Regions from separate parts of the Alteromonas sp. W12 genome, predicted to be linked through region 2. Evidence: predicted binding sites of a transcription regulator. Region 2 holds the regulator's gene; the other holds the start of a gene.

Region 1 (15,909 bases), on a different contig from region 2:
GGTAGTTTGTGCCAGTTACTTACGCTTAGTGTATTTGTGCTTGGCGATATTTTAATCACTCATGCCAAAAAGATCGATTTATGCATCGGTTGGCGAGTTGATTTAAGGTAAACTTGTTTTTATAAGCATGAGTAAACATGGGCTTTAGGGTGAGCTAGCAAACAGCAATAAAGAACCCAAAGCGATAGACTCAACACTATTCATATCTCTGAACAGGTAATTATGATGACCGCTATGAGTAAACGCACATACAGTCTGGAAGAGCTTGCCAAACATGTAAGTGGGGAAGTGCAGGGCGATGGAAACATTACTATCTCTGCAGTAGGTACGTTATCCGGTGCAGCATCGCACCAAATTTCGTTTCTAACAAATCCTAAATACAAGCCGCAGTTAAAAGATACTCAGGCTGGTGCGGTAATTCTGCACAAAAACTTAAAAGATGATAGCCCAGTTCCAGCGTTGGTTGTGGCAAACCCTCATGCAGCGTTCGCCCTTATCGCTCAGTTGTTTGATACTACTCCAGCGGTAGCGACAGGTATTGCTGAGACAGCGGTTATTGCGCCATCTGCCCGCATCGGCAGTGATGTATCGCTAGGCCACAATGTAATCATTGAAGAGAACGTGGTTTTAGGCGATAGAGTTACTGTAGGCGCGAATACGGTTATTCGTAGAGGTACCCATATTGGTGAAGGCTGCACCATTCACCCGAACGTAACTATCTATCATGACGTTGTGATTGGTAAGCGCGTGACAATTCATAGCCAAACAGTTATTGGTGCGGCAGGCTTTGGTTACGCAAATGATAAAGGCGTTTGGATCCCTATTCCACAAACAGGGTCGGTTCGCATTGGTGACGACAGTCAGATTGGCGCAAGCAGCAGCATTGACCGCGGCGCCATGGAAGATACGATTTTAGGCACTAACGTTATTATCGATAACCAAGTACAAATTGGCCACAACTGTATTATTGGTGATCACTCTTGTATTTGCGGCGCTACAGGTATTGCTGGTAGCTGTCATATCGGCAAGCACGTTATTATCGGTGGTGGAGTGGGCATTAATGGCCACATTAGCATTTGCGATAATGTTCAGGTGACTGGCTATACCATGATTGTTCAAGATATCACTGAACCGGGTGTTTATTCTTCTGGCCAGCCAGCACAAACCAACCGTGACTGGCGCAAAAATGCGGTTCGCCTTGCCAAAATTGGTAGTTTATTTGACCGTGTTAAAGCCCTGGAAAAACAGGTCTGATCTCGCGCTGGCGCAGGTATTTCGTTAAACCTGCGCCAATTATATTAATTTGGTCACAAAGCGGTATACAAGCCCCCGAAAATGACTAGAATATGGCTCGAATTTGAGCAATCAGTGCGTAACGCCATATAAAAACCGCAGTTAAGGAGCCCCCATGTTTTCTCGCGAAATGAATATAGCCGACTTCGATCCTGAATTAGCCGATGCAATGTCTAAAGAGGTTGAGCGTCAAGAACATCACATAGAGCTAATTGCCTCTGAGAACTACTGTAGCCCACGTGTAATGGAAGCACAGGGTTCGCAGCTTACTAACAAGTACGCGGAAGGCTACCCAGGCAAGCGTTACTACGGTGGTTGTGAGCACGTAGACGTTGTTGAACAACTTGCTATCGATCGTGCAAAAGCACTATTTGGTGCAGACTACGCGAACGTTCAACCGCACGCTGGTTCACAAGCTAACTCTGCCGTATTCATGGCACTACTTGACGCAGGCGATACGGTATTGGGAATGAGCCTTTCTGAAGGTGGTCACCTTACTCACGGTTCACACGTAAACTTCTCTGGTAAAACCTACAATGCTGTTCAGTATGGTCTGAACAAAGAAACCGGTGAAATCGATTACGCTCAGGTTGAGGCACTTGCTAAAGAGCACAAGCCGAAAATGATTATCGGTGGTTTCTCTGCGTATTCTGGCATTGTTGATTGGGCAAAATTCCGTGAAATCGCTGATAGCGTTGGCGCTTACTTGCTCGTAGATATGGCGCACGTAGCAGGACTTGTAGCAGCGGGCGTTTATCCAAACCCGCTTCCTCACGCTCACGTGGTAACAACGACTACTCATAAAACCCTTGCTGGCCCACGTAGTGGTTTAATCCTTTCTTCATGCGGCGATGAAGCGATTTACAAAAAGCTAAACAGCTCTGTATTCCCAGGCAACCAAGGTGGCCCTCTTTGCCACGTGATCGCAGCTAAAGCGGTTGCATTCAAAGAAGCACTACAGCCAGAATTTAAAGTGTATCAGCAGCAGGTTGTTGCAAATGCGAAAGCTATGGTTTCTGTAATGCAAGAGCGCGGTTATAACATCGTTTCTGGCGGTACTGACAACCACTTGTTCCTTCTTGACCTTATCGACAAGGACATTACCGGTAAAGATGCTGACGCAGCACTTGGTGCCGCAAATATTACGGTAAACAAAAACTCAGTGCCAAATGACCCGCGTTCACCGTTTGTAACCAGTGGTCTTCGTATTGGTAGCCCAGCGATTACTCGCCGTGGTTTCAAAGAAGAACAAGCTAAGCAAGTTGCAACATGGATTTGCGACATTCTAGATAACATGGGCGATGAGTCTGTTATCAAACGTGTTCAAGACGAAGTGGTTGCACTTTGCGCACAATTCCCTGTTTATAAATAAATAGGTTTGTGTTTTATTGCGTACTTTGGTACTAATGCTGGACTAACTAGTCTAGGTTTAATTTAGATACCTAAGTACGCAATATTTAAGGATTATTCATGTTTTGCCCGTTTTGTTCAGAACAAGAAACAAAAGTCATTGATTCTCGTTTGGTTGCAGAAGGGCAACAGGTGCGTAGACGCCGTGAATGTATGGTGTGTCACGAGCGCTTCACGACCTTTGAAAGTGCTGAGCTCGTGATGCCTCGCGTTATTAAACGCGATGGTTCTCGTGAACCGTTTAACGAAGATAAACTTCGTGCAGGCTTGCAACGCGCACTCGAAAAGCGCCCTGTGAGCACAGAAAAAGTTGAACAATGTATCCTCTCACTTAAGTCACAGTTGCGCGCAACCGGTGAACGTGAAGTGAGCAGTGAACTGCTCGGCAACCTAATTATGAAAGCCCTCAAAGAACTCGATAAAGTTGCTTATGTCCGGTTCGCCTCCGTTTATCGCTCTTTCGAAGATATTCGTGAATTCGGAGAAGAGATTGCGCGATTAGGAGATTAAGTCGGCGACCTCTCAAACATCAGGCACTTAGGGCTACAACAGGAATCCAAGTGAACCACGATACGGTTAAAAACGATTATTTTTGGATGGCAAAAGCCATTCAGCTTGCCCAACAAGGGCGTTTTACCACTTCTCCTAACCCTCGCGTAGGCTGTGTAATTGTTGACGAAAACAATCAATTGCTTGGTCAGGGATATCACATTCAAGCTGGTACACCCCATGCCGAAGTGCATGCATTAAGACAAGCATCTAACGCACGTCCGCAAGGCGCAAAGGGCGCGACGGCATACGTTACACTTGAACCTTGTAGTCATTTTGGTCGCACACCGCCTTGCGCTGTTGCCTTGGTAGAAGCAAAGGTAGCGCGTGTTGTTATTGCTATGACCGACCCGAATCCAAACGTATGCGGTAACGGTATTAGCATTCTGCAGGAAGCAGGCATCGAAGTGGTAAGCGAAGTGATGGCTGCTGAGGCCGCAGCGCTAAACCCTGGGTTTATTAAACGCATGCTTACCGGTAGGCCCTTTGTTCGCGTGAAATTAGGTATTAGCCTAGATGGAAAAATAGCCCTTCAAAATGGGGTAAGTCAGTGGATTACTGGTGCAGAAGCAAGGCGGGATGTGCAACAGTATCGTGCACAAAGTTGCGTAGTATTGACGGGTTCGGGTACGGTACAAGCTGATAATCCTAGCCTCTTAGTTCGTGAAAAAGAGGCTCAGTTTGAAAAGTATCCACTAGATCATATCCGCCAGCCAGCACGTGTGGTTGTAGATAGCAAAAGTAAGCTTAGTAGAGACTACACACTTTTTAACGACGGCAATATTACGATCACGGCGACGTCACAGGCTCACCCAGACACCGCTACTCAGCACTATCTCCAACTGGACGAAAAAGACGGTAAACTCAATTTACATTCACTTATGTCAGCACTAGGCGATAAGCAATATAATGAAGTGTGGGTGGAAGCAGGCCCAGGCCTTGCCGGTGCATTATTGCAAGAAGGGCTGGTGGATGAACTTATTTGCTACCAAGCGCCTAAGCTTTTAGGTGATAAGGGAGTCAGTATGGTTAATTTACCCGCGTTCACGTCGCTAAATGAATGTATTTCGCTTTCGCTTATTGAAAATCGTCAAGTGGGTAACGATATTAAGCTTATCTTCCGTCCTGATGTTAGCAACACCCGTGGTTAACGCGATTAAAGAGGAACTTTATGTTTACAGGAATTATTCAAGCGCTAGGTACAATCAAGAAGCTTGATAACCGTGGCAACGATATTCGACTTACCGTTTCATCGCCTACGCTTGATATGTCTGATGTCGCACTCGGCGACAGTATTGCGACCAATGGTGTTTGTTTAACAGTTACTGATATGGGCCCCGATTATTATTGTGCAGATGTGTCGGCAGAGACCATCAAATTAACGGGCTTTGCACATTACAGCGCAGGCTCTACGGTGAATCTTGAGAAAGCGATGCGTCCAAGCGACCGTTTAGGTGGTCATATCGTTTCTGGTCACGTTGATGGTGTAGGCGAGGTTACACAAATCATTAAGCACTCAGACTACGTAGAGTTCTGGGTAAAAGCGCCAGAAGCCTTGGCTAAATATATTGCGCATAAAGGTAGTATCACCGTTGATGGTATCAGCTTAACTGTTAACGAAGTTAATGGCGCAGAATTTATGCTTTGGATCATTCCTCATACATTGCAAGAAACCATTATGGGGAGCTATAAGGTGGGCACAGCGGTGAACTTAGAGGTTGATGTTATTGCGCGCTATTTAGAGCGATTGATGTTGGGCGACAAAGCCGCCGAGCCAAAAAGCAAAGGCATTGACATGGCATTTCTTGCCGAGAACGGATTTTTAAGAAAATAACCCTACAAGAAGCACACAACATGGCATTTAACACTACACAAGAAATTATTGAAGACATTCGCCAAGGTAAAATGGTTATCTTGATGGATGACGAAGACAGGGAAAATGAAGGCGATTTGATAATGGCGGCAGAGCATGTGACGCCTGAAGCCATTAACTTTATGGTAACCCACGCTCGCGGTTTAGTGTGTTTACCAATGACGCAAGAGCGCTGTCGCACCCTGAATCTTCCGCTTATGGTGGATAAAAACGAAGCACAGTTTTCTACCAACTTCACTGTGTCTATTGAAGCGGCAACCGGCGTGACTACAGGCATTTCGGCGGCAGATCGCGCAACAACCATTAAAGCTGCTGTAGCGAAAGATGCGAAAGCGACAGACATTGTACAGCCGGGTCATATTTTTCCGCTAATTGCTAAAGACGGTGGCGTGTTAAACCGCGCAGGTCACACTGAAGCTGGTGTAGATTTACCGCGTTTGGCAGGGTTAGAGCCTGCTGGGGTTATTGTAGAAATCCTCAATGAAGACGGCACGATGGCCCGTCGTCCAGAACTAGAAAAGTTTGCTGAAAAACATAATCTTAAAATCGGCACCATTGCTGATTTAATTGAATATCGCAATCTCAACGAAACCACCATTCAAAAGGTCGCTCAATGCAATATGCCAACCGAGTATGGTGACTTCGAGCTTCACACGTTTAAAGACAGCATCGACAACCAACTTCATTTCGCACTTAAAAAAGGCGAAATTAAAGAAGATGAGCCGACACTTGTACGTGTACACCTTCACAATACGTTTAGTGATCTTCTTGGGTCTACCCGCGGTATTCATCGCTCGATGACGCTTGCAGATGGCATGCGCAAAATTTCAGAAGACGGTGGCGTATTGGTGCTATTAGGTAAAGAAGAGCATATTGAAAGTCAGGTACGCCGCTTTGCCGCAGAAGACCGAGGCGAGCGCCCGACTGGCGCTGACTGGCAGGGGTCGTCACGCACTATTGGTGTAGGCAGTCAAATTCTAGCATCAATGGGCGTACACAAAATGCGTCTTCTTAGTAAGCCAATTAAATATCACGCACTTTCAGGTTACGGCCTTGAAGTAGTGGAGTACGTGCACGACTAGTACTTAGCTGTAGGGCGGAGCTAAAGTGGAGAGGGTTTGCGACGAGCACTCCCTTCCCACATTGAGTCAAGCTAACGTACCCGTTTACGAATAGTTGAAGTTAAAGAAACAATCGATTTAGTTTGGGCGCAGTTGTGGTATACTTCGCGCCGTTTTTTCTCGAGGAATGAATCCATGCAGGTAATTGAAGGTAATATCAGAGCAACCGGTAAGAAATTTGCTATCGTTGTATCACGCTTTAATAGCTTTGTAGTTGAAAGCTTACTTGAAGGTGCACTAGATACACTAGAGCGTCACGGTGAAGTGAGTGATGACGATATCACGTTAGTACGTGTACCTGGTGCTTACGAGTTACCTGTAGTAGCTAAGAAATTAGCTGAGAAAAAGTCATTTGACGCCATCATCGCACTAGGTGCGGTTATTCGTGGTGGTACACCACACTTTGATTTTGTAGCAGGCGAATGCAACAAAGGTCTTGCGCAAGTTTCTCTTGAATACGGTGTACCCGTATCATTTGGCGTAATTACAACAGATTCAATTGAACAGGCTATCGAGCGTTCAGGAACCAAAGCGGGCAACAAAGGTGCAGAAGCTGCACTTGGTGCGCTGGAAATGGTTAACGTTATCGATGCTGTTGAAAAGCTTTAAGGTAAACATTAAGTGAAAGTTTCAGCTCGTCGTAAAGCCCGTGAACTCGCTCTGCAAGGCGTGTATTCATGGCAAATGAGTCACAACGATATTCAGCAGGTTGAACTGGCGCTAGCCACCAGTAACGACATGCAAAAGGTAGATATGGCGTATTTCCAAGCTCTGCTTCGCGGTGTTGCACACAACGCAAGTAATCTTGATGCGATCATCAAGCCTTACCTTGGCCGTTTGCCTGAAGAGTTAGACGCTATTGAAAAAGCAATCTTGCGCATTGCGACGCTGGAACTGACCGAGCGCATTGACGTCCCTTACCGCGTAATTATTAATGAGGCGATTGAGCTTGCTAAAGCATTTGGTGCTGAAGAAAGTCACAAGTTCATTAATGGTGCACTGGATAAAGCAGTGCGCACATTGCGCAAAGACGAGCGCGACTAACCTTACCGTGGCGGCATGGACTGCCGCTAAAAGGGTTTAAAAATTACCGTGAAAGAATTTGATCTTATCGGCCGCTACTTTTCAAACAGCGGCCACAAACGCAAAGACGTTGTTATTGGTATTGGTGATGACTGTGCTGTAACAACGGTTCCTGAAAACCAACAGCTTGCCGTTACCACAGATACCCTGGTTGCAGGTGTGCACTTTTTGAAAGACGCACCGGCGAAGTCTGTTGCGTATAAAACAGTGGCGGTAAACTTAAGCGACCTTGCCGCAATGGGCGCAGAGCCAGCGTGGATTAGCTTATCACTGTCATTACCGGAAGTGGACGAAGCTTGGCTAGATGACTTTGTTTCGGGCCTTTATGAGCTAACTCAGTACTATTCTGTACAGCTTATCGGTGGCGATACGGTTAAAGGCCCAATGGCGTTCACGATTACAGCTCAAGGCTTTATACCGCCGGGTTCTGAGCTAACGCGTAGCGGCGCTAAGCCGGGTGATTGGCTTTATGTCACAGGAACGCTTGGTGACGCGGGTGCAGGTTTAGACATCCTGCAAAATAAGCTGAGTGTAAGTGGTGAAGCGAAAGACGTATTGGTAAATCGTCATTACTTCCCAACTCCTCGCGTAGCGGTGGGCACAGCTATCCGACGTATTGCAACGTCGTGCATTGATATCTCTGATGGTTTAATTTCAGATTTAGGTCATATTTTAAAAGCGTCAAATTGCGGTGCAAATGTTCATGTAGAGCGTTTACCGTTGTCACGAGCATTAACAAGCGCGGTTACACCTGAGCAAGCTATCGAATACGCGCTGTCTGCAGGCGATGACTATGAGCTTATTTTCACTGTAAGTGAAGAGCAGCGCGGAAGTCTTGAAACCTCGTTGGCAAGCACAAACGTGAAAGCCACATGTATTGGCCAATTAACCGGTCATAACGGCACACTTTCATTGCTCAAAGACAACGAAAAGTACACACCTGTTAATGTGTCAGGTTACGAGCACGCCTTTTAGGCGGCCTATTTGTCCGACAAAAGCAATAAAAAGGAAAAAGCATGCAGGCTGAGTTTCGCGCTAGAGTGAGTATGAAAAATCCAGTGCATTTTCTCGCACTAGGCTTTGGCAGTGGACTTATTCCTTTCATGCCGGGAACCTTTGGCTCACTTGCTGCGTTGCCCCTACTTATTGCGTGTAGCCAGATTTCCCTAATTTCCTTTATCGCGCTTACGCTGATATTCTCAGTTGTAGGAATTTACCTGTGCGGTAAAACGGCTGACGATATGCAGGTTCACGATCACGGCTCTATAGTGTGGGATGAAATAGCGGGCATGTTTGTGACCTTTCTGTTTGTACCTATTTCAGCGTCTTCTTTGCTTGTAGGCTTTGTTCTATTCAGGCTTTTCGATATCTTAAAGCCTTGGCCAATAGGTATTATCGATAAGCGTTTACACGGCGGTACAGGCATTATGCTTGACGATCTAATCGCTGGCGCCATGGCATGCGGTTGTCTACATTTACTAATAGCGTTTTGGCCTGCCGCATTGGCTTTGTTTTAATTCATTACGAATATTCGCCGCCATTTTGTTAAACTTACCTCAAAGGAAAGCCAGTTGACGGTGAGCAAACTATTTACGAAAAAGCCCGCAAAATAGCGGGCTTTTTAATGTCTTAGTGGTGATTTTAAAGCTTAATTAGTTAGCGCTTAAACTGCTAGCCGCTGCAATAATACCTTCGGCGTCAAGGCCGTGCTCTTTGTACATTTCCTGCTGAGTGCCTTGTAATATAAAGCTATCAGGGAGACCCAACATCTTCACTGCCTTAAGAACACCATTTTGCTGCAAGTGTTCAAGCACCGCACTGCCAGCTCCCCCCATAATACAACCGTCTTCTAGCGTGATAAGAGCGCTGTGTTCACTGGCTGCTTTTAATACTGCGTCGCCGTCTAACGGCTTAATGAAACGCATGTCGATAACGGTAGCGTCAATCGCCTCTGCAGCTTCAAGCGCGTAGGGCAGTAGGCAGCCAAAGTTTAAAATGGCGATACTTTCAGACTTGCCTTTTGATGATTCTCGACACGTACGAGATTTACCAATCTCAAGCTCTGTCATAGCTTCGTCAGGCGTGACACCCATGCCAGCACCGCGAGGGTAACGAACAGCAGCTGGTTTTTGTAGCTTGTGACCCGTGTAGAGCATTTGACGACATTCATTTTCATCTGAAGGAGCCATAACCACAATATTCGGAATACAGCGAAGGAAAGCGATATCAAACGCCCCCTGGTGAGTAGGGCCATCTGCGCCAACAATACCGGCTCTATCAATGGCAAACAATACGGGTAAGTCTTGAATCGCCACATCGTGAATGAGCTGGTCGTAGGCGCGCTGCAGGAACGACGAATAAATAGCAACAACCGCATTCATACCGTCTTTGGCAAGGCCTGCGCCAAAGGTCACCGCGTGCTGTTCAGCGATCGCAACATCGAAATACTGCTCTGGAAAACGCTGAGAAAACTCAACCATGCCTGAACCTTCGCGCATTGCTGGCGTTACCGCCATTAGCTTAGGGTCTTGTGCCGCCATATCACACAGCCATTTCCCAAAGATTGCAGAGTAGGTAGGAGCTGAAGGCTTAGATTTTGGCAAAGCGTTGTCAGCCGGATTGAATTTTGGTACCGCGTGGAACTTGATAGGGTCTTCTTCAGCAACCGCGTAACCTTTACCTTTCTTGGTGACTACGTGAAGTAGCTGCGGGCCGTCAAACTTGCGCATATTGCGTAGCGTATCGACAACACCATTTACGTCGTGGCCATCGATAGGGCCAATGTAGTTAAAGCCAAGCTCTTCAAATATCGTGCCCGGGACAACCATGCCTTTAATGTGTTCTTCTGCACGGCTGGCAAACTCCTTAATAGGAGGTACATTGCTTAGCAGCTTTTTGCCGCCATCGCGTATAGAGTTGAAAAAGTTGCCTGTAAGCAAGCGAGCTAAGTGACTGTTCAACGCACCTACGTTTTCAGAAATAGACATTTCGTTGTCGTTAAGTACAACTACCATGTCTTTCTTGATATCACCAGCGTGATTAAGGGCTTCAAACGCCATACCAGCGGTCATAGCACCGTCGCCAATTACCGCTACAACCTTTCTGTTTTTGCCTTCTTTTTCGGCAGCCACAGCCATGCCCAGCCCTGCACTAATCGATGTAGACGAATGACCAACTGCAAAGGTGTCGTAGTCGCTCTCAGGCGGCCATGGGAAAGGGTGCAGACCATTCTTTTGGCGAATGGTACTCATGCGCTCTGCACGACCTGTAAGGATTTTGTGCGGATAAGCTTGGTGACCTACATCCCACAGCAGTCGATCGAAGGGGGTGTCGTACACATAGTGCAAAGCGACGGTCAGTTCCACTGTGCCTAAACCAGATGCAAAGTGCCCACTGGTTTGGCTTACGCTGTTAAGTAAGTACTCACGCAACTCATCGGCGAGCTCGCGTAATTTGTCTTGGGGCAACTGCCTCAATTTATCGGGTGTTTGCGCAAGCGCAAGCGTTGGGTAATGTTGGAGATCTAAACTCATGTACTTATTATCTTTTTCAACATGGCGCGTGGCTAATGGTCGCGTTTTACCAAAAGCTCGCTAAACGCAATTAAACTGTCAGTATTGTAGGGTAAACGCGCCAATGCTTGAAGTGCATTATCGTGAAGCATTTCTAATTCTTGTTTAGCGCCTGTAATACCAAGTTTGGCTGGAAAGGTATTTTTCCCTAACGCTTCGTCTGACCCCGCGGGCTTACCTAATTTTTCGCTACTGCCTTCCACATCTAAAATATCGTCTTGAACTTGGAAAGCTAGCCCAATATCCGCGGCATAAGCCATTAAGTCAATTTTAGTTTGAGGCAGTAAGCCTTCACTAACAATGGCGACCATTTCAACACAGGCTTTTAACAATGCACCGGTTTTCAATCTATGCAGCTGTTTTAGTTCTTCTAGCGAGATGGTTTTGCCGGTGCTGGCTAAATCGATAGCTTGCCCACCGCACATACCTATGTAACCCGCACTTTTCGCAAGTACAGACAGTAACTGGCTACGCTTTGTTTCAGCATACGTGCTTAATGGCGCATCAGCTAACACTGTAAATGCAAGTGCCTGCAGCGCATCGCCAGCTAAAATAGCGGTAGCCTCATCAAAGGCGATATGGCAGGTTGGCATACCGCGGCGCAAGTCGTCGTCGTCCATGGCTGGTAAATCGTCGTGGACTAACGAGTAGGCATGCACACATTCAATGGCCATACTAATAGCCATTTGGTCTTTTTTGGGCACGTCTAGGGTGTTACCTACTACTTGAACAAGTAGTGGCCGCATCCGTTTACCGCCAGCAAGTAAGGCGTGACGCATTGCGTCTTTTAAGCGCGGCGCGTAATCGGGTAATTCGTCAATTAATGTAAGAAGAGATGCATCAGTTTGCTGTTTAACTTGCTGATGCAAAGCAGAAAAATTCATAGATTGCCTGTTAGTTAAAAATGAACGATTTATGGCTGTTCACTTTCAGGAAGAGGGTGGAGCGTTTCTTCGCCTTGTTCACTGAGCAGTATCTTTACTTTTTGCTCGGCGTTTTCAAGAGATTGTTGGCCTTGGCGGGAAAGTGCTATACCGCGCTCAAATTTTTCTAGTGCTTTATTAAGAGGCAGATCACCGCTTTCCATTTCGTTAACGATAGCTTCTAGTTCTGATAAAGTTTCTTCAAAAGACGCTGATGCTTTTTCTGTCGTCATAAAAACACTCAATATAGTGGCCAAAATACGTATACCGCGCACATTAACCGAGGGTTGCACAAGGGTCAAATGGTTTGTCCGTATATCGCCTATATCACAGTAACATAGCTTTTTTTTCATCCAGTTCAAAAGGCAACATACAAGCAAATTGTGCTATATTCGATGCAGGGTTCACTAACCTTTCAGAAGTAACCGTGTTATTTACTGTGAAGGAAAAAGTAAGGAGCTGAAAAAGCGCTAGGTATTTTAGTTTAGAAAAAAGACAAAGCTGCGCTTTTGCATAGAACCTACTTCATAATAAACAAATAAATGTGATATTTTTCAATAATGTCGTTTTAGTATTTCTATCTTTTGCCGATAGGGTATTTGTACACTAACAGCACTGACTGCGCATAAATGGGGAAGAGTGAGTGGATTTAGCAACCGTCATAGGTATGTTGGGCGCCATTGGTTTCATAGTGATGGCTATGATTCTGGGCGGCAGCTTGGGCATGTTCATCGACGTGCAATCAATACTTATTGTATTCGGGGGAACACTATTTGTTGTCCTATCTCAGTTTACGTTGGGCCAATTCTTCAGTGCGGGTAAAGTTGCTGGCAAAGCATTCATGTTCAAAATCGAAACGCCTGAAGAGCTTATCGAAAAGATTGTTGAAATGGCAGACGCTGCACGAAAAGGCGGATTTCTGGCATTAGAAGAAGCGGAAATTTCAAATGAGTTCATGCAAAAGGGTGTGGACATGCTGGTGGACGGTCACGACATTGAAGTGGTGAGAGAAACGTTAGCTAAAGATATTTCTATGACAACGGAAAGGCATGAGTTCGGCGCTTCTATATTTAAAGGAATGGGTGACGTAGCACCAGCGATGGGTATGATTGGTACTTTGATCGGTCTGGTTGCCATGCTTTCAAACATGGATGACCCTAAAGCCATCGGCCCTGCCATGGCGGTAGCGCTATTAACCACGCTTTATGGTGCCTTTTTTGCCAACGTCGTGTGTTTGCCAATTGCCTTTAAACTGGCGGTAAGAGCTGGAGAAGAGAAGTTAAACCAGAGTCTTGTTCTTGACGGTATTGTGGGTATTGCCGACGGCCAGAACCCACGTGTTATCGAAGGGGTATTAAAGAACTACCTTGCGGCGAGTAAACGCGGAAGCGCAGAGGAAGAGTAATGGCCGAAGAAGAATGCCCAAAATGTCCCCCCGAGGGACTTCCAGCCTGGATGGTAACCTTCGCAGACTTAATGTCATTGCTTATGTGCTTCTTTGTACTGCTACTTTCGTTTTCGGAAATGGACGTACTGAAGTTTAAACAAATTGCAGGCTCTATGAAGTTTGCCTTTGGTGTGCAAAATAAAATTGAAGTAAAAGATATTCCAAAGGGTACCAGTGTTATTGCAATGGAGTTTCGTCCTGGCAAGCCTGACCCTACGCCTATTGAGTCCATTCAGCAGCAAACTAACGAAATGACCCAGCAAATGCTGGAATTTCAGGCTGGTAATGAGGATTCTGCCGGCGGAAGGCAGAAGCAGCGCGGCGAGCAGCGTGGCGGACAATCTCAACAAACTGCTACAGAATCGTCTTCATCGGCTGAACAAAGCACCGATCAGTCGCAAATGGCTGAACTGATGAAAAAAGTAGCTCAGCAGCTCGAAAAACAAATTCTAGATGGTTCGGTGGAAATGGAATCGTTGGGTCAGCAGTTAACCATTCGAATCCGTGAAAACGGTTCCTTTTCGGCGGGCTCGGCCTTTTTGCAGCCCCAATTCCAACCGGTGTTGAGAAAAATAGGTACGCTGTTGGCGGATGTGCCTGGAGAAATCGAAATTTCAGGGCACAGTGATGGCCAGCATATTGCTAATGAACTCTATCGTTCTAATTGGGACTTGTCAGCGCAGCGCGCTGTCGCGGTCGCAGAAGCCATGCGTACCGCGCCAGGGTTTGACGAAAGTCGTATGTCGGTAGTGGGTAAGGCAGATACCGATCCAATTGTAGAAAATGCCACTACACCTTCAGACCGAGCGCAAAATCGTCGCGTTGAAATTAATATTAATCAGGGTAAGCCAATGCTGTCTAAGCCTATATCAGTTGTAGATGAGTAGTGCTTTGACCTAGTGTCAGCTTCAAACAAGAAAGCGGCGCCAAAAGGGCGCCGCTTTTTTTGTCACTACTATCGATAATTAGCGTTGTTAAACACGAGCCAAATCAAGTCTGTAATGAGGCTTTGAAATCACAAGTTGAACGGTACTGATTGTTCTTTCTAAAAAACCACCTTCACAATATTTCAGGTAGTAGGTCCACATTCGCATAAAACGCTCGTCATAACCGTCGTTTAAAAGCTCATCTTTTGCAGAAATAAATGCTTCATACCAATGGTTCAATGTTTTCGCATAGTCAATCCCGATGTCGTGTAAGTCACGAATCATCATATTAGTGTACTTTTTCAGGTGAGCGTTAAGCTGGTGCTGAGAAGGTAAAAATCCCCCCGGAAAGATATATTTCTGAATAAAGTCGACACTATTTGAATAGCTGTCGTAACGTCTGTCATCAATGGTTATTGACTGAAGCAGCATTAGGCCGTCGTCTTTTAAAAGTGACGAGCATTTCTCAAAGAAATTTCCTAAAAATTGTTTGCCTACAGCTTCAATCATCTCGATAGACACGAGCTTATCGTACTTGCCTTCAAGTAGGCGATAATCCTTTTTCAGCAAAGTGATTTTGCTTTCAAGTTCTTCTCGGGCAATCCATTCTTTTGCCCATGCATGCTGCTCTTCTGAAATGGTAGTGGTCGTTACGCGGCAACCATAATGCTTAGCAGCATAGACGGCTAGCCCGCCCCAGCCCGTGCCAATCTCTAGAAGATGATCGGTTTCGCTAAGCTGTAACTTGTCGCAAATGGCTTTGAGCTTGTAATTTTGTGCATCATTGAGAGTTGCATTCGGATCTGGGTATATGGCTGACGAATACATCATTGTTGGGTCAAGGAAGCGGGTATAAAGCTTATTACCCAGATCGTAATGCGCCTCGATATTTTTCTTGGCTTGGTCCTTTGTATTTCGACGTGCAAAGTGTTGAATCTTGTTGATGGGCATAGTCACCCATTTAAATTTATTCTCCCATTCGTCAAGGGTAGATAAATTCCTAGCAAACACTCTTACCACGGCTGTTACGTCGTCACTGTCCCATAACCCATCCATGAATGCTTCTCCGGCGCCCACACTTCCGCCAAGCAGTAAGCGTCGATAGGCTTGTACATCCTTGATATTTACCGTTGCACGCAAATCGCTTTCGTCTGTGCCGAAACGCGCAACGACATCGCCGTTTTCTTGAATGGTTAGACTGCCAAAAGGCAGTTGTTTTAAGCATTGTAGGAATAGAGTTCTACACGCTTTATCTACAAAGGAGACCTCTGAGGTGGTCAGTAGTACAGATTCACCAAAAGACATTGTTATTGTTCCTGACTTTTTTCTGGGTGTGTATACAGTGGCGTTCGTTTAAGCAATAGTTTAAGCGCGTGCCAATAAATTCCAGCCACAGTTTTTATTGTCATACTGGGTATACGTTTAAGTGCCGCAGATAGATTCGCATTATCTAAAGTAAATTTAGTCAAATTAATCCCTGCACTGAACTCTTTGTCGTCTCTTACACAATCCATCGCAAGTGACAGTCTAGTCGACGGCTGCGATATCGACCATTTGTAGGTCATATCCATTGGATTAAACGGGGAAACATGAAAAGCTTTTGGCGTATCGTCTTGAGTATCTAGATTTACAAGGTAGTGATGACGCTCATTCCACGGCGTATTACTTACTTCGGCAAGCATATGTGTATACTTACCTTCGGCATTGCGTAG
Region 2 (15,909 bases):
GGCGATACTTCAATAAGTCCTGATGGGGGTAAATAAATGGGATTGTCTTTTAAAGGCTTATCAGGATATTTACCAATTGTGTAGCCGTTTAACTTACCTGTTTTGTCTACCTTTTCCAAAGATGTCATCACAAAGACGTTGAGCGTCGCAGTTTCACCTGACTGCGCGTTGGTGGTTTTAAGTACATAGTGCCCTGATTTCTTAGGTGCCATTATTGGCGCTTTCCCCACAACCCCGCTAACTATTGGAAGGTTCGAACTCGTCTTTAGTGCTTCACCGTTCGCATGGTGAAATTGAAAGTTCCCAGTATGGCTTTTGTTGTCAAACTCAACAGTGAACGTTTTATTCGGCATTACAAAAATAGAGAAAATAGGGTAGGGAACCATATTTCCATTAATAGCAAGCTTAGAGTTGAGCATGTCATTGTCAAAGGAGCACGCATCACCGGCGCGCACTACAGTTAAAAGAGCAATCAGCACTAACAAACACTTACGCACGTTTAAACTCCTTCAACTTCTCAATAATATGGCTGTCCCGATTGTATGCATCGCGGCGAAATACAATGGTTCCTGCTTCATCTGCAAACGCTGTGAAGTACACAATAAGAACCGGTATCGGTTTCTTCAAATACAGTGTACTGGTCTCTTCACTTTGAAGTAATTGCTCAGCTTGCGGTATTGACTCTGTCTGGCCTGAATGAGTGAGTACCCATTGAGACAGCTTCAAAGGATTAGAGACTCTGATACAGCCAGAGCTGAAGTTCCTTTCTAATTTCGAAAAAAGGCTGTGATCGGGCGTGTCGTGAAGATAAATGGCATGCTTATTTGGAAGCATGAATTTCACTTTACCAAGGGCATTGTGCGGCCCGGGCTTTTGTCTGAGTGTATAGTGAAACGTACCACGGCTAACATTTGTCCAATCAAACTTATCGACAGGGCTGAAGCCGCTGACGCCGGCGGGCTGGGCTTCGTAACCTTGCTCAACCAATAAAGAAGGATTGGTTTTTAATTTCGCCAGCTTGTCTTTAGTGGCTATACTGAAAGGCACGGTCCAGTAGGGGTTAAACACCATATACTTCATTGATTCAGCGAAAACGGGCGTTTGTCTCACTGGTGTACCGACAATCACAGGCATTCCCAGTGTTTCTTCACCTTCAGTAAACCCTCTCAACTGAAACGACGCAATGTTAACGCGTAAATATGTCGACCAAGTTTGATGAGGAAGCCAGCGCCAACGCTCTAAGTTTGCATCGATTCTTTCTAACCAAGAAAACGTGGTGGCATTTAATGCTTCTAAAGTGGAACTTCCCACAATACCATCTGGCTCTAAGCCCGCAGACATCTGAAACTGCTTAACCGCGTCCAGTAAATCTTTATCGAATAACTCTGAATAGGTGCCTGGCCCTAAAAGACGAGACTTCAGCAACACAACTCTTTCGCTCGTTGAGTTCAGCTTAAGTGTTGGGCCAACTGGAATTTGTGTGGTAACTGTAGAAACTGCCGTGAGTAAACTACGCTTTTTTTCTAACAGTAACTGGTATTCATGGTGTGATGGCCACATGGCCCGCAATGTTGCAGAAACACCGTTAGTTAATGCGTGATTTAGCGATGCCACAGGATCCGCTTCTCTTTGCTTAAGGAACCACTGCGAATCTGCATTGGCGGGGCTAACAAGCCCATTTAATCGATGCAGAGTTTGACTGATGAAGGCATCGGTTGCTAGTACATCTAAGAGTGCCGTATTGGCGTCGCGACTTTCGAGCATAGATGCGTGGTAATACTCGGGCGAGAAGCCATGTAACTCTGAATCAGCAATTTCATGGAGGAGTTCCTGAAGACGGTTTTCAGCATCACTAGTACCAAACCATATAAGCTGGTAGCCCTGTTGAGTGTAGACCTCGCTTACCAAAACTCTATTGTGCACACGAGATGGGTTACTATTTTGTGAACCGTATATCTCCACTGAATCAACTAGCAAATTCTCCACACGCTGTCGTAAGTTAGGTTGTTTAGATGCATGAGCTACATGACTAAAAGTCAGCATGATGACAAGGCTGACCCAACAAAACGTTGCAACACGGTTTTGTAGTACTACCATGAATAATCCTTTTAAAACGAAGAGTAGGCCCTAGGAATAGTGACGTAATTATAAACTGTTCGTATGTCCCTCGGATACAAAATCTTAATCGCTCTATACAAGTCACTGTAGACAGTAATCACGCATGATTACAGCTCAGATTTGGATAACTTTTGCGTAAAACACAAAGCTGGCACGTTAGTTGAAAACTCACTAGAAGATTCACATAAAGCGTCAATTTTCTGATAGAGAGACACCAAGCCATGCAGTTATCCGGTTATCTTCAGCGATTCGATAAAAATCAGCTGCAAAATTTTACCAGTGGTTTAGGCGCACCCATCGTCCTTTTAGCAATTATGGGCATGGTTATATTGCCTATGCCGCCATTCTTACTGGACGTGCTGTTTAGCTTTAATATTGCGTTGTCGCTAGTCATTATCTTGGTGGCTGTACTTACCCAGCGTCCAGTAGATTTCGGCATTTTCCCCTTGGTGTTACTTATCGCTACCGTTTTGAGACTAGCGCTTAACGTGGCTTCTACTCGCGTTGTTTTACTTTACGGACATGAAGGCGGCGATGCAGCAGGTAAAGTTATCGAAGCCTTCGGTGAGGTCGTGATTGGTGGTAACTACGCCGTAGGTATTGTTGTTTTCGCCATTCTTCTTATTATCAACTTCAAAGTTGTAACCGCAGGCGCAGGACGTATTTCAGAAGTAAGCGCTCGCTTTACGTTAGATGCTATGCCTGGTAAGCAAATGGCCATAGATGCTGATTTAAATGCAGGGTATATAGATCAAGACCAAGCACGTAAACGCCGTGAAGAGATTACCGCAGAAGCGGATTTTTACGGGTCGATGGACGGTGCGTCAAAATTTGTAAAGGGTGATGCGGTCGCAGGCCTTTTCATCATGCTGATTAATATTGTCGGTGGTCTTTTTATTGGCATGATTCAGCACGGGCTTTCATTCGGTAACGCTATAGAAATCTACACCATATTGACCATCGGTGATGGTTTGGTGGCGCAAATTCCTTCATTGTTACTTTCGGTCGCTACAGCCATTATCGTTACTCGTGAAAACGAGACCCAGGAAATGGGCAAAGAAATCCGCGGTCAGCTTGGTAATAATCAAGCCCTCTATATAGCCTCGGGGGTTCTATTTGTGATGGGTATCATTCCTGGGATGCCTCATATCGCATTCTTAGGGTTCTCATTCTTGATTGCAGGCTTTGCTTACTGGCAGTCGGTCCAAGAAAAGAGAAAGGCCGCAGAGCCCAAAGTGCCAGACAATGTGGTAAAAGATGAATCGGTTGCGCCTGAAGTGAAAGAGCTTGGCTGGGATGATGTTCAGCAGGTAGATACCATCGGATTGGAAGTGGGCTATCGCTTAATTCCTCTTGTCGATAAATCCCAAGGTGGCGAGTTGTTGACGCGCATTAAAGGCGTACGTAAGAAACTATCGCAAGAACTGGGTTTCCTTATTCCGCCTGTCCACATTCGCGATAACTTGGATTTAGAGCCCAACACTTACATCATCGCTATGCTAGGCGTAACGATAGGCGATTCCATCATCAGTCACGATGAAGAACTTGCTATTAATCCAGGGCAAGTGTTCGGTAAATTAGAAGGGCGTGCCACTAAAGACCCCGCGTTCGGCTTAGACGCAGTATGGATTAAGCCCAATAAACGGGAGCATGCACAAACCCTTGGGTACACAGTAGTAGACGCTGCGACCGTTGTAGCGACCCATTTAAGCCAATTACTCTCTAACAATGCATATCAATTATTAGGGCACGAGGAAGCTCAACAACTTCTTGATATGCTTGCCAAGCAGCATCCGAAACTGGTTGAAGGATTAGTACCAGACATTCTTCCGCTAAGCACCGTCGTGAAAGTACTGCAAACCTTATTGTTTGAAGGCGTGCCTATTCGCGATATGCGTACAATCGTTCAAACACTCAGTGAGTACGGCACGCGCAGCCAAGACCCCGATGTTTTAGTGTCTGCAGTGCGTATTGCCCTTAAACGTTTAATTGTCCAAGAAATTACTCAAGGTGCAAAAGAGATACCTGTCATAACCTTGGCGCCAGAGTTGGAACAGATGTTGCACCAGTCACTTCAAGCAGGTGGCGAAGATGGCGCTGGCATAGAACCAGGTCTGGCAGACAAGCTGCAAAAATCATTGCAGCAAGCCAGTCAGCAGCAAGAGTTAGAAGGAGAGCCTGCAGTACTCCTTACCTCAGGCATGCTACGACCCGTTCTGTCTCGCTTCTTAAAATATTCGGTTGTTGGGCTTCATGTTCTGTCTTACCAAGAAGTGCCTGACGACAAACAAATAAAAATAGTCAGTTCGGTCGGTCAATAATCTGACACTGGGTGATTGGAGAGGTTGCAATGAAAATTAGACGTTTCTTCGGCAAAGATATGCGTGAGGCGTTAAGCCAAGTTAAAGCTGAATTGGGCAGTGACGCTGTGATCATGTCAAATCGCAAAGTCGCTGACGGTATTGAGCTTGTCGCAGCCTACGACAAAGAACCTGAAGCGAAGTTGTTTACGCCGAAAGCGTCTCCACAAGCCGCTGCAAAAACACCTGGTCAAAAGGCAGTGCCTAGCTTGAGCGAAATCATTGGTGACGACGGTCCTGATAGCCTTAAAGCACTGCTAGAAAAGCAGCACGGTGGAAATAATGGCGTAGCGAGTCCCGCGCAACCTAACCAACCAATGACAGCAAATGCTAAGCACGCCAATGAAATTGCTTCGCACTTAGACTTCTCAGAAGCCTTTATTGACGACGTAGAAGCCCAGCAGTCTTCTCATGAACCAGTTCGTCAGAACGCTTTCCCAGAGCATCAAGCGTCGAGTATGGATGATACCGCTGTGACGCAGTCAGCGGAGCTTGCGCAAATCAAGGAAGAGCTAGCGTCTCTTCGCGATGTATTGCAATATCAAGTGGCCGACTTGATGGAAGCTAAAAACAAACGTCAAAAACCTGTTCATCAATATCTAATCACCCGTTTAACCGATATGGGGTTAAGCAACGCGTTAGCGAAACAGCTTATTAGCTATACGCCGTCACATTACAACGAACGAGATGCATGGGTATATCTTCTTAACCTATTGGCTAATCGCATAAATGTGACAGGAAACGATATACTTAGCGCACAAGGTGCTGTTGCATTAGTAGGACCAACAGGTACCGGTAAAACAACTACCGTTGCGAAACTTGCTGCCCGCTATGCGCAAAAATACGGTGCAGAGTCGGTTGCGATGATTACCATCGATACGTATAGAATTGCCGCCTATGAGCAGCTAGCGACATACGGAAAGATTATTGGCTGCACGGTGAGAAAAGCGCAGACTAGTGAAGAACTTGCGGATTTATTATTCCAACTTCGTCATAAGCGACTAGTATTGATTGATACGGCTGGATTTAGTCAAAGAGACAGTCGATTAATTAAACAAATTAAGCAGTTTGATAACGGACAAATGCCAAATGTTAAAAAATATTTGGTAGCGCAAGCAAATACGCAATATCCTGCTTTGCAGAGAATCATTCAAGCGTATGATGATATTGAACTAAGTGGCTGTATTTTCACAAAGTTAGATGAGTGCTACTCTTTAGGAGAGGTGCTTAGTGCAGCGGTTGAATACCAATTACCGGTTAGTTATGTCACCGATGGTCAAAAAGTACCTGAAGACATTAAGATTGCAGAAGCGAAATCTTTGGTTTCCGCTGCTGCAAAGCTTTATAAAAAGTACGGTTTGAATCATACTAGTGGTAACAACGCAATTAAAACAGCATAAGCAGTATGATTGACGACCAAGCGAGTAGCTTAAGAAAAATGAAGCAATCACGGTTAATCAAAGTAATCGCCGTCACCGGTGGCAAAGGTGGCGTAGGTAAAACAAACATTACATTGAACACCGCTATCGCCATGGCGAAGCAAGGTAAACGTGTAATGGTTCTCGATGCGGACCTCGGTCTTGCTAACGTAGACGTTATGTTAGGTTTGCGTGTTGAGAAAAACTTATCCCACGTGCTTTCCGGCGAATGTACACTTGATGAAGTACTAGTGACCGGTCCGCACGGAATAAAGATTGCCCCTGCCACATCAGGCACGCAGTCGATGGCAGAATTGTCGCCAACGCAACACGCTGGCCTAATTCGTGCCTTTAGTGAGCTGCGCTCGCAGATTGACGTGCTTATCGTTGATACAGCGGCAGGTATTTCAGACATGGTGTTGAGCTTTTCAAAAGCCTCACAAGACATCATGGTCGTTGTGTGTGACGAGCCTACCTCATTGACAGATGCGTATGCATTGATAAAAATTCTGAATAGAGAGCACGGTGTTTTCCGCTTCAAAGTTGTGGCTAATATGGTGCGCGACGTGCGAGAAGGCCAAGAGTTATTTAGTAAATTAAGCAAAGTGACAGGGCGTTTTTTAGATGTTGCACTAGAATTAGTGGCGACAGTACCGTTTGACGAGAACATTCGTAAAGCAGTGCGTAAACAAACAGCCATTGTCGATGCTTACCCAGGTTCACCTGCAGCCGTTGCAATAACACAGTTGGCGAGTAAAGCCTTAACATGGCCTATTCCAGCGCAGCCAGGTGGCCATTTAGAGTTCTTTATTGAACAGTTAGTTGCAGAAAAAGCCGTAGGAAGTCAGCGTTGAACAGCAAGGCAGCCGCTTATCAACAACAAACCGATAAAGCGCAGTTAGTCGAAAGACATGCGCCATTGGTTAAGCGTATAGCGCATCACTTGATAGCGCGATTGCCGGCTAGTGTTCTCGTAGACGATTTAATTCAATCAGGCATGATTGGATTATTAGAAGCCGCACGAAACTTTGATGGTTCAAAAGGAGCCAGCTTTGAAACGTTTGCCGGTATTCGCATTCGCGGTGCTATGCTAGATGAAATTCGCAAAGGGGATTGGACACCGCGTTCAGTCCACCGAAATGGCCGAGCGATCACTGAAGCAATTTCGCAAGTAGAAAGCGAAACAGGCCGCGATGCTAGAGATTCTGATATTGCTGATAAGCTTAATGTAAGCTTGCAGGACTATCACCAAATGCTTAATGAAGTAAATGCCGGAAAGCTGGTAGGTATTGAAGATTTAGGTGTGTCAGAAGATGTTATTTCGACAGAGCAAAATCGAGGTAGCGACGCACCACTGGAAGATTTGATGCAAGGCGCTTTCCAAAAAGCGCTTGCCCATGCAATTACGACATTACCTGAAAGAGAAGCGATTGTACTTTCGCTGTATTATGATGAAGAGCTGAACCTAAGAGAAATTGGTGAGGTTCTTGATGTAAGTGAATCGAGAGTCAGTCAAATTCACAGTCAGGCCATGTTAAAACTCAAATCACGAATGAAGTCGTGGCAAGCTGACGAAGAATAGAAATTAATAACAATTAACCCCTCACTGGAGGCTATTTTGGACAAAAGCATGAAAATTCTCGTGGTCGATGATTTTTCTACCATGAGACGTATCATCAAAAACCTACTTAAAGATTTGGGTTTTTCCAACATCCAGGAAGCGGATGACGGAAGTACTGCATTGCCTATGTTGCAGCAAGGTGATTTCGATTTCGTAGTTACCGATTGGAACATGCCTGGAATGCAGGGTATTGACTTGCTTCGCGCGATTAGAGCCGATGACAAGCTCAAGCACCTACCAGTACTTATGGTTACTGCTGAAGCGAAGAAAGAGCAAATTGTTGCCGCCGCGCAAGCAGGTGTTAATGGCTACGTTGTTAAGCCGTTCACTGCAGCAACACTTAAAGAAAAATTAGATAAAATATTCGAACGTTTAGGTTGATCCAGACGCTCACCAGAGAAATGAGGTTTACTGGATGTCAACGAATGTAAACGTTCCAATTTCGTTGGAAGAAGCAAAACAGCTTGTCACCTACCTTGAAGAGGGTGACAACGCTTCAGCCAATGCCCTATTAGAAGCGGCCTCAATGAAAGAAAACGTTGAGTTATTTGCCGAAGTAGGGAAACTGACGCGTCAGCTTCATGACGCGCTGAATAATTTCCAAATAGACGACCGCATTAAAAATCTCGCGACCGATGATATTCCCGATGCACAATCCCGCCTAACCTACGTAATTGAAGAAACTGAAAAAGCTGCTAATACTACTATGGATGCCGTTGAAGCGAGTATGCCTATAGCTGAAATGCTGTCGGCGCGCATTGAAAAGGTTATGCCTGAGTGGAAGAAGCTGATGAATCGCCAGATAGAGTTGGGTGAATTCAAGGCTTTATGCGCAGACTTAGACGAATTGTTGGAAGAAGGTTCGGCACAGTCAGCTAAACTTACACAGTTACTTACAGAAGTATTGATGGCTCAAGGTTATCAAGACTTAACTGGTCAGGTTATTCGCCGCGTTATCGACTTGGTTAAAGAAGTGGAAGACAGCTTAGTTAACATGCTTACCATGTTTGGTGAACGCGACGGTGCAGAACAAACTAAACCATCCAGCGTTAAGGCCGATAAGGTTGATGGTGTAGAGGCAGAAGGCCCTATCATTGATGCCGATAAGCGCGACGACGTCGTGTCAGGCCAAGATGATGTAGATGATCTTCTGTCTAGCTTAGGTTTTTAGGGGAGCGGGCGCATGTCGTTTGATGTTGACGAGGATATATTACAGGACTTTCTAGTTGAGGCTGGAGAGATACTTGAACAATTACAAGAACAGCTCGTTGATCTTGAGAACAATCCTGAAGATGCGGATTTGCTGAATGCAATTTTCCGTGGTTATCACACAGTTAAAGGGGGAGCAGGGTTCCTGTCTCTTACCGAGTTAGTAGAAATTTGTCACGGAGCGGAAAACGTCTTTGACGTAATGCGTAACGGTCAACGAACACTAACCCCTGAACTGATGGATATTATTCTGCAAGCCACAGATGTGGTGGTTGAAATGTTTGAACGAGTGAAAGCTCGGGATCCATTAGAGCCAGCAGATGCACACCTAGTAGACTTATTACACAAACTAAGTCGCCCGGAATCTCCAGATGAGAATATTTTTGGTGAACAAAGCGCGCCGGCGTCAGAACCTGAGCCCGCGATTGAAGAGCCAGAATTAGTTGTTGAAGAGCCTACTGCACAGGCACCAAGTTCTGGTGATAGCGGCGGTATTGACGAAATCACTGAAGATGAGTTTGAAGCGCTGCTTGATGAGCTTCATGGCTCTGGGGCACCAGGACAGTCCTCAGCGGCTAAAAGCGAACCTGCAAAGGCTGCTGCACCAGCTGCCGCTAGTGATAACGACGATATTACCGACGAAGAATTTGAAGCGTTGCTCGATGATTTACACGGCAAAGGCAAGTTTGGTGGTGAAGAAGCTGCGCCAACGGCAAATACACCAGCTCCAGCACCAGTTACGCCGAGTGCAGCTGGTGATGAAGAAATCACCGATGACGAATTTGAAGCACTGCTTGACCAACTGCATGGCTCAGGGCAAGGGCCTACCAAGCAAGGAGCCGTTTCAAAGGCGCCAGAGCCTCCTGTAGATAAGGCAGCAACAGAAGCGGTTCAAAAAGCGAAACAAGCAGCGCCAGCTGCGCCAAAAGCGACGCCTGCTCCTAGCGCCGCAGCGCCAGCTAAAGCAAGCGCACCTGCTGCACCAAAAGCAGCGCCTAAAAAAGATGAGAAGAAGGCGGCACCAGCTGCGCCTCCTGCTGAGACTACAGTACGTGTAGATACCAAGCGCCTTGACCAAATTATGAACATGGTGGGTGAACTCGTACTAGTGAGAAACAGACTAATAAGCTTGGGTATCAACAGTAACGACGAAAGCATGTCCAAAGCCATTGCCAACTTAGATGTGGTAACGGGCGACTTGCAAGGTGCGGTAATGAAAACCCGCATGCAACCTATCAAGAAGGTGTTTGGTCGTTTCCCTCGCGTTGTTCGAGACCTCGCTAGAAGCTTGAAAAAAGAAATAACCCTTGAGCTTGTGGGTGAGGAAACTGATTTAGACAAAAACCTGGTTGAAGCACTGGCCGATCCACTTGTGCATTTGGTGAGAAACTCCGTCGACCATGGTATTGAAATGCCTGATGATCGTGCTGCAGCGGGTAAACCGCGCATGGGTACGGTTCAGCTATCGGCATCTCAAGAAGGCGATCATATTCTTCTAACCATCGAAGATGATGGTAAAGGAATGGATCCTGAAAAGCTTAAAGAAATTGCCATTAGTCGCGGTGTACTAGACGCAGACGCAGCTGCACGTATGTCGGATGTTGAAGCGTTTAACTTGATATTCGCGCCAGGGTTCTCAACCAAAACAGAAATTAGTGATATTTCTGGTCGCGGTGTGGGCATGGACGTGGTTAAGACCAAAATTAACCAACTCAACGGCACCGTGAACATTGATTCACAGCTAGGAAAAGGCACGCGACTGGATATCAAAGTTCCGCTAACGCTAGCCATTCTTCCGACGCTAATGATTGTTGTAGGCAAACAAACCTTTGCGTTACCATTGGGTGCGGTGAACGAAATAATAAATATGGACATCAAAAAGACCAACACGGTCGATGGCCAGCTAACAATGATAGTTCGTTCAAAAGCAATTCCGTTGTTCTTCCTTGGTGAATGGTTGATTCGAGGTCCCAAAAACATCGATAGAGAAAAGGGACACGTTGTTGTAGTGCAAATTGGTACACAACAAGTAGGATTCGTAGTAGACGCGCTAATAGGCCAAGAAGAAGTGGTTATTAAACCGCTTGATGCATTATTGCAAGGCACGCCTGGTATGGCGGGAGCCACGATTACATCAGACGGTGGAATTGCACTAATTTTAGATATTCCGAGCCTGCTTAAACGGTATGCGCGTAAACCCATCAAGTAAGGCGATGAATTAACAGGAATAATAATCCATGGTCTTTAAAGTCCTTGTCGTGGACGACTCGACTTTTTATCGTCGTCGAGTAAAAGAAATACTCGATGGCGATAGGGAACTTGAAGTTGTTGGGGAAGCGAGAAATGGGCGCGATGCACTTGAAAAAGCAGAAGCGCTTAAGCCGGATGTGATAACGATGGATGTTGAAATGCCTGTCATGGACGGCATTTCAGCTGTAAAGGCCATAATGGACAAACGGCCTACACCTATTCTTATGTTTTCTTCGCTTACGCACCATGGTGCGCAAGCGACATTAGATGCGTTAGAAGCGGGCGCGCTCGATTTCTTACCGAAGAAATTTGAAGATATCGCGCAGGACAGAAAAGACGCATCGCGCTTGTTGTGTACAAAAGTACGCTTAATAGCGCGTCGTGGTATTGGTCTTAAGCGTCCGTCGTTTCGCTCTACAGAGGCAAGAAAGCTTCCTGATAATGCGCCAAAGCAGGCGTTCTTTAAAACATCAGGGTTGCTATCAGGGCATAAAGACGCAGCCAAACAGCCAACCGTTTCGTCTGTAAGAGCGACGGGAAAGCACTACAAGTGTTTGGCAATTGGGGCTTCTACAGGCGGGCCTGTGGCGCTTCAAAAGGTGCTGTCTCCTTTACCTGCAGAGTTTCCATACCCCATTTTGCTTGTACAACACATGCCTGGAACATTTACTACGGCATTTGCACAGCGTTTAGACACAAACTGTAAGATTAGAGTAAAAGAAGCCGAGCACGGCGACATTTTAAAACCAGGTCATGCGTATCTTGCTCCCGGTGGGAAGCAAATGTTGCTAGAAACCATAGGTGCGAATAAACGCATTGCCATTGTTGATGCAAGTGCGAGTGACAAGGTGAATTATAAGCCCAGTGTTGATCTCACTTTCAGTTCTCTGGCTAAAGCTTATGGTGGGGATGTATTAGGAATTATATTAACGGGTATGGGGGCTGACGGCAGAGAAGGATGCCGAATGCTCAAGGAAAAAGGCGCAACGATTTGGGCTCAAGACCAAGATTCCTGTGTTGTGTATGGTATGCCTCAAGCTGTAGCCGTTGCCAATATATCCAGTAAAAATATAAACATTGATGATATGAGCAGTTGCGTTCAAACCGAAATGCGATAGCAGTTTGAACAGTAATGGAACAGCAAATATGAAAGTGTGGACAGTAGCGAATCAGAAAGGTGGTGTAGGAAAGACTACCACTACGGTGAGCCTTGGCGGCTTGCTTGCACAGCAAGGCAAGCGAGTGCTCATGATTGATACTGATCCACATGCATCGCTGAGTTATTACTTCGGTATCGATGCAGAAGCGTCAAGTCATTCAGTTTACGATATTTTTATTAAGTCTAATGACATTACGGCCGATAATGTTATGGATTGTCTGTGCCCGACAAAGTTAGACAACTTATATGTGCTTCCTGCAACAATGGCGCTCGCGACCTTAGATAGAACGATGGGTAGCGAACAAGGTATGGGCTTAGTCCTAAAAAAAGCGTTGGCAAAAATCGCAGGAGAATTTGATGTTGCTATCATCGATTGCCCTCCAGTGCTTGGGGTGCTGATGGTTAACGCTCTTGCAGCGTGTGACAAGGTTATCGTGCCTACCCAAACGGAATATCTGGCGCTTAAAGGGCTAGACAGAATGATTCGTACCATGGAAATCATGGGACGTTCGTTGGACAAATCCTTTGATACTGTGATTATTCCAACTATGTTTGATAAGCGCACTAACGCGGCGCTTGCATCGCGAAAGCGCTTAATGAATGACTATGGTGAGCGCGTGTGGGAAGGGGTTATTCCCGTCGACACGCACTTCAGGGATGCAAGTTTAGTACAGCTTCCCATTTCCGCAGCGTACCCCAAAACACGTGGTGTGTCTGCGTACGAGAAACTATTAGCGGTATTGGAGAAATAACGAGAACATGAGCAAGCAATCGCCTTTTGCCCGTGAAGAAGTGATGGAGGCATACCTTGATAGCCTCCTCAAAGAGCCAGAAGCACCGGAAGATGTGACTGCGCGCACGGCAAAATTGCTCGAGCAGGCTTCTCAGCAGATGGCTGAAACGGCACTTGCTTCTACCGCCAATGAAAGTGAGCCGCAATCGAATGAACAAGAAGCGATAGCGGAAAAGGTTACATCGTTAATTGAAACGCAAAAAGCAGAGACAATTGAAGATGAACAGCAACAGTCTCACGCAGAAACTTTAGTAGAAAATGAACAAGAAGCTGCGTTAAACCGCGCTGAAAAAACAAAAGTTCCACTAAAGGATACTCTCGGTTTTCGCTTTCAGGCGCTATTCTTTGAGGTTGCAGGGTTAACACTTGCGGTGCCTTTGACGTCGCTAGGTGGGATCCACCAAATTGAGAAGATTGGCCCTTTATTTGGAAAACCTGATTGGTTTATGGGTGTAATGTTGCACAGAGAGTCTAAACTAAGTGTTGTTGACTCTGCAAAATGGGTAATGCCAGAAAAATATGACGAAAACCTCGCACAATCGCTTAACTACCGATATCTTATAATGTTAGGGGAAAGTGCGTGGGGTCTGGCTAGTGAAAAGCTAGTCAATACGGTCAATTTGACTACCGATGATGTTAAATGGCGCGAGTCCACAGGTAAGCGTCCCTGGTTAGCAGGGATGGTTAAAGAAAAAATGTGCGCGTTAATTGACGTTGAAGAATTAATATCTATGCTTAACAAAGGCTTAGGCAGTAACGACCAGACGCCATAGTATTGGGAGCCAGGTTCATGAGCGACGAAAGAATAAATAATAACGCCACCGACAGCAACGACGAAGTCCTTCAATGGGTAACGTATCGCTTAGGTGAAGAAACTTACGGTATCAACGTGATGCAAGTTCAAGAGGTCTTGCGTTATACCGAAATAGCCCCTGTACCCGGTGCACCTGACTATGTACTTGGTATTATCAATCTGCGTGGTAACGTAGTAACGGTTATCGATACACGTGCTCGTTTCGGATTACCGCCAACAGAAATTACTGACAATACCCGTATCGTTATTATTGAGTCTGACGAGCAGGTGGTTGGTATTCTTGTGGATAGTGTCGCTGAGGTGGTTTACTTGAAATCTTCAGAGATTGACAGTGCCCCTAACGTAGGTACTGAAGAGAGTGCTAAGTTTATCCAAGGTGTAAGTAACCGCGACGGCGAACTGCTTATTCTTGTAGATCTTAATAAATTGTTAAGCGACGAAGAGTGGGATGAGCTTAGCAACATCTAAATAAATGAATAGGCGGTATTGAATATAATACTGCCTACATTTCCCCAAGGGTTATGTCCATGGATTGGCAGCTTGCTGCACCTACCTTATTAGAACTCATACTGTGTATTCTTGTAGTTATACTCATCGCCGCGATGGGTGTGCTGTATTCACACGTTAAGCAGTTGCGTTCTGCATTAAGCGAAAGCGAACATGCTAACGCAGAGGCTATTGCCCGCACTGAAGCCCTTGCTAAAAATGCAAATAATCAACAAACTGAGGCGCAAGCACGCACCTTGGTGATCACTCGACACCTTCAAGAGTTAGACGAAAAGCAAACTGATATTGAAAACCAGCTTCGAGAACTCAAGCTTCAAGATCCTTCCCTACGCCTATATCAGCGTGCGGCGGACTTAGTCAAGCAAGGCGCTAGCATTGATGAAATTATTGAAGCCTGCGACATTCCTCGTGCCGAAGCTGAGATGTTGGTAATGGTGCATAAACAAAATAATTAGTATTTTTGAGCACCAGAGAAAAAAACGTTTAGACGTCTAGACGTAAAGATGTTGACATATCGCCAGTTATAGACACAATACAGATATTGTAATTTATCACTGGAGCCCTCTATGCCAATTCGTATTCCTGAGCAATTACCCGCGCAGAATGTACTACTAGGTGAAAATATTTTTACCATGGACATGGACAGGGCTGCCAATCAGGATATTCGTCCTCTTGAAGTCGGTATTCTTAATTTAATGCCGAACAAGATAGAAACCGAGGTACAGTTACTTCGCCTGTTATCGAACACGCCACTGCAAATAAACGTGGATTTAATTCGAATTGATAATCAAGCGCCGAAGAATACCCCGCAATCGCACATGGATGCTTTCTATCACGACTTTTCAGCGGTAGCGAATAAGAAATACGATGGCCTCATTGTCACCGGTGCGCCTCTCGCGCTTATCGATTACGAGGAAGTAAAGTACTGGGAAACCATGACCACCATATTGGAGTGGGCGCAGCGTCACGTGAACTCAACCCTTTACTTATGTTGGGCTGCTCACGCCGCCATGTATCACTTTTACGGCATTACACGAGAGCTTAGAGACGAAAAGTTTTCAGGTGTCTTTAAACATAAAGTGAATGACCCGAACAATGAGCTATTAAGAGGCTTTGATCCTTCTTTTTACGCACCACATTCCCGTTATGGGCATATTAACACCTCGTTGTATAACAGCGTCGATGGACTTAGTGTTGTTGCAGAGTCTGACGATGTAGGCGCTTATATTGTGGCGTCAGAAGATAAGCGCATGGTATTTGTAACGGGTCACCCGGAATACGATCCAGATACACTTAAAGACGAGTATTTTCGAGATATTGCCGCGGGACAAACGCCAGTAATTCCAAAAAACTATTTTGAAGGGGATGATCCAGCCAAGTCTCCTATTGTACAGTGGCGCTCACACGGCAGCCTATTGTTTACAAACTGGCTGAATTATTATGTCTATCAGACCACGCCTTACGATTTAAGTCAGCTTGCTGAAAAGTCACAGCCAAAGAGGTAGCACGTGAGCCAAAGACCAAATTCTAGCGCGCAAGCAACGCTTACAGAAGCCGCTAAAAAGCGCATCCTTATATTAGACGGCGCCATGGGCACCATGATCCAGCGCCATAAGTTAGAAGAAGAAGATTATCGCGGAACACAGTTTGCCAACTGGCA

The links. Region 2 encodes FliA, which starts transcription of late flagellar genes. Its sites were predicted from a motif close to CTAAAGNTNNNNNNNNNNNNGCCGATA; they were not measured.
Region 1: a site for FliA is predicted at 12,391-12,417, ahead of pomA (flagellar motor protein PomA). Genes of this name have one in related genera too.

What each region holds. Positions count from the first base shown of each region.
Region 1 is NZ_LQXH01000007.1:837,649-853,557, forward strand. Features, by position in the region: gene lpxD (UDP-3-O-(3-hydroxymyristoyl)glucosamine N-acyltransferase) at 226-1,254, shown strand; gene glyA (serine hydroxymethyltransferase) at 1,409-2,665, shown strand; gene nrdR (transcriptional regulator NrdR) at 2,764-3,213, shown strand; gene ribD (bifunctional diaminohydroxyphosphoribosylaminopyrimidine deaminase/5-amino-6-(5-phosphoribosylamino)uracil reductase RibD) at 3,264-4,403, shown strand; gene AWH61_RS11220 (riboflavin synthase) at 4,424-5,086, shown strand; gene ribBA (bifunctional 3,4-dihydroxy-2-butanone-4-phosphate synthase/GTP cyclohydrolase II) at 5,107-6,207, shown strand; gene ribH (6,7-dimethyl-8-ribityllumazine synthase) at 6,382-6,855, shown strand; gene nusB (transcription antitermination factor NusB) at 6,868-7,290, shown strand; gene thiL (thiamine-phosphate kinase) at 7,339-8,304, shown strand; gene AWH61_RS11245 (phosphatidylglycerophosphatase A family protein) at 8,346-8,846, shown strand; gene dxs (1-deoxy-D-xylulose-5-phosphate synthase) at 8,982-10,862, opposite strand; gene AWH61_RS11255 (farnesyl diphosphate synthase) at 10,895-11,785, opposite strand; gene xseB (exodeoxyribonuclease VII small subunit) at 11,815-12,057, opposite strand; gene pomA (flagellar motor protein PomA) at 12,468-13,229, shown strand; gene AWH61_RS11270 (flagellar motor protein MotB) at 13,229-14,158, shown strand; gene AWH61_RS11275 (SAM-dependent methyltransferase) at 14,246-15,502, opposite strand; gene AWH61_RS11280 (DUF1365 domain-containing protein) at 15,505-15,909, opposite strand, start outside.
Region 2 is NZ_LQXH01000001.1:624,130-640,038, forward strand. Features, by position in the region: gene AWH61_RS02535 (D-Ala-D-Ala carboxypeptidase family metallohydrolase) at 1-497, opposite strand, end outside; gene AWH61_RS02540 (L,D-transpeptidase family protein) at 490-2,097, opposite strand; gene flhA (flagellar biosynthesis protein FlhA) at 2,340-4,439, shown strand; gene flhF (flagellar biosynthesis GTPase FlhF) at 4,469-5,878, shown strand; gene AWH61_RS02555 (MinD/ParA family protein) at 5,884-6,750, shown strand; gene AWH61_RS02560 (RNA polymerase sigma factor FliA) at 6,747-7,478, shown strand; gene cheY (chemotaxis response regulator CheY) at 7,515-7,898, shown strand; gene AWH61_RS02570 (protein phosphatase CheZ) at 7,933-8,688, shown strand; gene AWH61_RS02575 (chemotaxis protein CheA) at 8,701-10,935, shown strand; gene AWH61_RS02580 (protein-glutamate methylesterase/protein-glutamine glutaminase) at 10,964-12,094, shown strand; gene AWH61_RS02585 (ParA family protein) at 12,123-12,887, shown strand; gene AWH61_RS02590 (chemotaxis protein CheW) at 12,895-13,701, shown strand; gene AWH61_RS02595 (chemotaxis protein CheW) at 13,719-14,210, shown strand; gene AWH61_RS02600 (DUF2802 domain-containing protein) at 14,270-14,704, shown strand; gene metA (homoserine O-acetyltransferase MetA) at 14,816-15,754, shown strand; gene AWH61_RS02610 (homocysteine S-methyltransferase family protein) at 15,758-15,909, shown strand, end outside.